2 regions of the Ensifer sp. Root31 genome follow, and region 1 is predicted to be linked to the other one. Evidence: predicted binding sites of a transcription regulator. Region 1 holds the regulator's gene; the other holds the start of a gene.
What was found. The regulator LexA, encoded in region 1, represses DNA repair genes until DNA is damaged. The targets are predictions, from matches to a motif close to TGTTCNNNNTGTGTTCNG.

Region 1 (3,122 bases):
CAAGAAAGACAAGAAGTAAGACGGTCGGCTTTAACCTCTCGAACTAACGACACGAGAGAGATATCCGTCAGTGGCCAGTCGAACTGGGGTGCGCAACGTCTCCGCGACATCCCGGCGCGACTGGTCGAGCACCCGCGGTCAGATGCCGGTTTCGTAGCGCGTTTGAACGTCGTATGTATTTGGCTGGAGATGCGAAGATCGCTACAGGCGGATGCCGCTGGCCACTCGCACTCCATTACGGCGTCCAACATCATCGGAAGCATTTGCGGCGGGTATTGTTGATCAGCTGCCAGCGCCACGCTTTGAGGCGGGCGCCGGAAAATCGAAAACGCCAACGCACCTCACGCCAATCTTTGTGCCTTCATTGCCACAGCTTGAGCACCAGTGCTCGCCTTTCGCAAAGAACTGTTGAACACGGCACAGTGCCCGGCATGCTTGCTGGACTTCGGAACGAAAGCACGGTTCACATCGTTAACCAAACCATCGCCGCCACCTCTGATCTAGTGGACGTTCACCGTGCTTGCAGCCTTGCTTATCGCCTCGATTATCGCATCGCCTAACATCGCCCTCAGCGCTGCCACGGTCGACGACCTGCAAGCCGACTTCGAAACGGCCGTGCCCTGCCAGCAGATAGACGGCCGGAACGTTTGGAAGGGAACGATCGCCTACTACATCCAGTCCTTCGTCTATCAAGGCGACACGCCGGTCGCGACCGAAGCGGCCGACGCTGTGCTGCCGGAGGACAACTCCGCGGAAACCGTCAAGGAATTCGAGGACGCCTGCTCCGCGACGCAGCCGGCCTGATTCAGGCCTCCTCTAGCAGATCGCCCATCGATATTTCTGCTGATCCCTTGATGGCAGGCTATTTCCACTGCGTCCCATCGGCCGCGGCGCAACCGTGCGGCGGGTGTCCGTTGCCAAATGTCAGCTTCAGCCGGTCACAACCCCATTGATTGAGCGGCCCGGGCATCGCCGCATTCAACGCGATACCAACTTCGTCAAACGGGCTCTGCTTGTTATCCACGTATTGATACCAGCGAAACCCAAGGATCGCGGTCGCGGCGACAACGATGGTCAGCAAGATTTGAATCAGCTTCGTCATTAAACCCTCATTCCATAAACGGAAGGAGGCATATCAGCCTCGCGCGGCGCGTGCAGCGACGAGTTGGTCAATCTGCGCTTGATTGAACCAACATTCACAGAATTTTAGGCACTTGCGGAACACATATGGAACAGATAGTGTCTGTTCTTGATTTGTTTCACGCCTCTGGAGCGACTTGCCATGCTGACCCGCAAGCAACAGGAATTGCTTCTTTTCATCCATGAACGAATGAAGGAGTCCGGTGTACCGCCGTCCTTCGACGAGATGAAGGATGCACTCGACCTGGCATCCAAGTCGGGCATTCACCGGCTGATCACAGCGCTCGAGGAACGCGGCTTCATACGCCGGCTTCCCAACCGCGCCCGAGCGCTCGAAGTCATCAAACTGCCGGAAGCCTATGCTGCGAGCGCGCAGCCCCGTCGCGGGTTTTCGCCGAGCGTCATCGAGGGTAGCCTTGGCAAACCGCCCGCCCCTGCCCCCGCGGCGAAAACGCTGCCGGTTGCCGACAACAGCTCCGTGTCGGTTCCAGTGATGGGCCGCATTGCCGCCGGCGTGCCGATCTCGGCGATACAGAACAACACCCACGACATTACCGTGCCGCTCGATATGATCGGCAGCGGCGAGCACTACGCCCTTGAAGTGAAGGGTGATTCGATGATCGAGGCCGGCATTTTCGATGGCGATACGGTGATCATCCGCAATGCCACCACGGCCAATCCCGGCGATATCATCGTGGCACTAGTCGATGACGAGGAAGCAACGTTGAAACGCTTCCGGCGCAAGGGCGCTTCAATTGCTCTAGAGGCCGCCAACCCGGCCTATGAGACGCGCATCTTCGGGCCTGACCGGGTCAAGATTCAGGGCAAGCTCGTCGGCTTGATCCGCCGCTACCACTAAGCCCGTCTCACGCCAGCGCAATTCGAGGAAAAGTGCGGAGCGGTTTTCCGCCAGGAAATGCGTAAAAACAAATAGATAGAGCGCCTAGTGACTCCGTTTAAACCGGAAACGCTCTAGCCGCCTTCATGCCGGCCAGCCGCTCTCTTACTTCAACGTCTCGCCACATAGGGTAGCGAGACGGAGATTTTCGGATCGAGTGTTTTTCACGCTCGACGGATTTTACTCGTGAATCGAGTACTCGCCCAACTCGCAGAGATCCTGCTTGTCTTCAGTCGTGTCGAGACCGGAACCTTCTTCGAATTCAAAGCGCATGTCGTATTTGCAGACATCACGTCCGTCGGCGATGGTAATTTCCATGCTTTCGCCCGGATTAAGCACCTGCCGCCCGAAGACGTCGTCTTCCCACTGATCAACACCGACCGGCGATGTGTAGAAGTTCGTCAAAACGGCATTCGTCTTGTTCTTAAGCTGAAAGACGAGATCCTCAGCGCTTGCGGTGGCCGTCGTTACGGCAAGAATGGCAAGAGCAGTCAGGGCGATCTTATATTTCATTTTATGTCTTTTCCTCCATTGTTGGCTTTGTTTGACACTACCTATACGGGTCGCGCTGTTGGGATATTCATTCCCAGTTCTGTCTAGAGACAATATTTTCAGCACTGACAATAGTGACCGAATCACCATTTCGGGGCGCGTCCTCGCAAGGCCATGTCGTTGGCGACTGCGGACGTTCGCAAACTGGCGGGCAAGCGCAGCCCGGTCGAATTGCGCTTTGAAAACAGTGGTTGGCTGCGATGCGGGCAGCCTCGCTGCGCGTGTTGGACGCGCCGCATTGGCCCATGTTCCTTGCCCCCCGAAAACCGTACCTGCGTGCCGGCAGCATGTCCTTTGCGCAGGCACGCACAGCGTTTCACTTTCGACAATCGGGCTGCTATTGACGGAGAACCGCTTTAGCCAATCGCGCAGGCGCTGGGTGACTTGTTGCTTTCATCGTGCGAGGGGCTGAATCACGCGCTCGCCCGCCCTATCTACGTCACACTTTCGTTGACGCTCGCAACGAGCACGCGGCCGCTTACGCCACCGATGGCCGGTATTTCGACCGCCTTCGGATCTGCGTTCGCCTTGA
Region 2 (3,122 bases), on a different contig from region 1:
TTTCTCAGCCGCCGCATCGGGTGCCACGACGATTGCCCGGCGCGACGCCTCGAAGACCGCGATGTCGTCGCGGCTGTTGCCCATATAGTCGAAGCCACCTTCGCCGAACCGTTCCACCAACGCATCACGCTTTCGGCTGCTGGTCAGATTGAGTGCCTCCGACGAATGCATGATCGAAGAAAAGAGCCCGATATGCGCTTCGACCTCTCGCGCGACGGAAGGTGCAGCACCGGTAACCAGCACGATGTCGCGTCCTTGGGCCTTTTCGGCGGCCAATCGAGCAAGGACGGCCTGGCGATACGGCCAGTCCGCCGCCATTCGTCCGGAGCGCAAGGCAACCTCATGTTTCAGACGCGCCTTGCCCTGCGATAGCCACATGAGCATCGGGAAGAGCATCAGCGGATTGCGCAAAACGATGATCGCAGCACCTTCCCACAGTGTGTCGGCAGCCAGTAAGGTGCCATCCAAGTCGACACACAACGGAATTTGCCGTGTTTCGATATGCGCATTCATGAAATCTACCCCAGCAATATCTGCCGGGATAATCGCGCCGATCACTTTCAAAGGTGGAAATAAGCAGCGCGCCTACACCCGGAAATTGCCGTTCTGGTTAACAAATGCCGAGCCGCGAGCGATGTCCGTCAGCGGCTGCCGATCCAGTTCAAGGCGTCGCGCCAATCGGTCATACGGACCGGCGTTCCATGCGATCCGGTCTCAAAGAGCACGAAGCGGGCCGGATAGCCCTGCCCTTTCAACGCGCTGTACAGCGCCTTCTGGCTCGCTGCCGGATAGACACTATCTCGGCTGCCATGGCTGAAGAACATCGGCAATTTCGCCTTGTAGGCGGCGCTCTTGGTAAAATCAGGATCGGCAGCGCCGCCCATGATCATCATGCCGCCAAGCGCTGCCACAGCGCCCGCGTCACGAGACACACCCCAGCAAATGAAACTGCCCATGGAGGCACAGGCCAGCACGACAGGTCTCCCGCCGGAGCGCTCGGCGGCAAGTTTGACCAGGCCTGCAACGTCCGCGGCCCCGGCCGCATCGAAGGACCGCACGCTCGGCGCGTAATAAACGCCCCCATTGGCGACAGCGAGGTTCTTCAGGCGATTGAAGTTGCCGCCGAAGGAGAAATCATTGGCGCCGAGGCGCCGGTCTCCCCCGCGTCCATGGATGAAAATCACGGTGAATGCTGCGCCGCGCTCCCGACCGACGCGCGTCACGTCGAGCGAGCGCCCGCCAACATCGAGCGTCTCGTTGACCTGCTCGCCTTTGACACCCAACGAGACGAAGGCGCGTTTGACGCGCCGCTCCGGAATTTCGTCGCGTTCATTGATATCGCGCAGTTCCTGATAGTCGACGACGCGGTAGTCACCGCCCTCGCTCTCCTCCAGCACCTTGCCGTATGAAAACAGATCGTCCTTGTAGGGCTTAAGCACCTGCGCCTCGGCGCAAACGATCGAGCTTGCAAAAAGGCCGACGGACAGAAAAATGGCGGCAAGCCGGCGAAAGCAAAAATCAGCTGTGGACACGGACAACGAAGGGCTCCCTGGTTCGCGGCAAAGCCTTGCCATCGGCCCGACAGCAAAGCAACAGTTGGTAACAAACGCCGACGCAGAGGCTTTATTTTGCAGGCATCCGGCGCGGCCATTCTCCTTTTGTTCGCACAATCGGCAAGAGTCTGGCAGAATTCGGGTGATTCGAATGACTGGGGATGGCGACAAGACCGAGGTCTTGCTATGGCCTTCAGCACCTCCGCACGACAGGAATGATCTAGACGCCCCATGGACGACAACAGCGACCTCTTCTCCGCAATACCCGAACAACCGAAGCCCGTCGTGGCAGACGCCGCGCCTGTTGCGCGAACGGCGCCGGCTCCGCGTGAAGAACCGCGCCCTGCTCCCAAAGGCAGCGACAGCGGCGACTATGATGCTTCGGCGATCGAGGTGCTGGAGGGGCTGGAGCCTGTCCGTCGGCGTCCGGGCATGTATATCGGCGGCACCGATGAAAAGGCGTTGCACCATCTCTTCGCCGAAGTCATCGACAACTCGATGGACGAAGCGGTGGCGGGGCACGCCAACTTCATCGAAGTCCATCTCGACGCCGACGGCTATCTGTCGGTAACCGACAACGGCCGCGGCATTCCGGTCGAAAACCATCCCAAATTCCCGGGCAAATCGACGCTCGAAGTCGTCATGACGGTTCTGCATGCCGGCGGCAAGTTCGACGGCAAGGCCTATGAAACTTCCGGCGGTCTGCACGGCGTCGGCGTCTCCGTCGTCAACGCGCTGTCGGACGATCTCGAAGTCGAGGTTGCCAGAAATCGCAAGCTCTATCGCCAGCGCTTTTCGCGCGGCGTGCCGCAGGGTGGCCTGGAGGAGCTAGGTGACGTCCACAACCGACGCGGAACGCGGGTTCGGTTTCATCCCGATCCGCAGATTTTCGGACCGCATGCCCGCTTCGAGCCGGCGCGCCTGTTCCGCATGGCACGCTCGAAGGCCTATCTCTTCGGCGGCGTCGAAATCCGCTGGTCGTGTGATCCGTCGCTGCTGCCGGAAGGCTCCGAGATACCGGACCGGGCGGTGTTCCACTTCCCCGGCGGCCTGAAGGACTATCTTGCCGCAACGCTCGGAAAGGAGTTCACGGTTACCCGCGAGATCTTTGCCGGCAAGTCCGAGAAGTCGAACGGCCACGGATCGCTCGAATGGGCCGTCACCTGGTATGGTGGCGACCAGCAAGTCCATTCCTATTGCAACACCATTCCGACGCCTGAAGGCGGGACGCACGAGGCAGGTTTCCGCATCGCGCTCACAAAGGGTCTGAAGAATTACGCCGAGCTGACGCAGAACAAGCGCGCCGCCATTATCACCACCGATGACGTGATGATTTCAGCCGCTGGCATGCTCTCGGTCTTCATTCGCGAGCCGGAATTCGTCGGCCAGACGAAGGACAAGCTGGCAACCGTCGAAGCACAGCGCATCGTCGAAAACGCCCTGCGCGATCCTTTCGATCATTATCTTGCCGACAACCCGGCCGAGGCGGCAAAACTGCTTGAATGGGTGATCGAGCGCGCCGACGAGCGCGTCCGCCGCCGCAAGGAAAAGGAAGTCAACCGCAAGACC

Region 2: a site for LexA is predicted at 1,649-1,666, ahead of parE (DNA topoisomerase IV subunit B). Genes of this name have one in related genera too.

Annotation. Positions count from the first base shown of each region.
Region 1 covers NZ_LMCO01000039.1:10,575-13,696, forward strand. Annotated here, with positions in the region: gene ASD00_RS27775 (hypothetical protein) at 1-19, shown strand, start outside; gene ASD00_RS27780 (hypothetical protein) at 517-804, shown strand; gene ASD00_RS27785 (hypothetical protein) at 863-1,102, opposite strand; gene lexA (transcriptional repressor LexA) at 1,283-1,999, shown strand; gene ASD00_RS27795 (hypothetical protein) at 2,219-2,551, opposite strand.
Region 2 covers NZ_LMCO01000003.1:211,372-214,493, forward strand. Annotated here, with positions in the region: gene ASD00_RS05035 (UbiA family prenyltransferase) at 1-513, opposite strand, end outside; gene ASD00_RS05040 (phospholipase) at 642-1,574, opposite strand; gene parE (DNA topoisomerase IV subunit B) at 1,785-3,122, shown strand, end outside.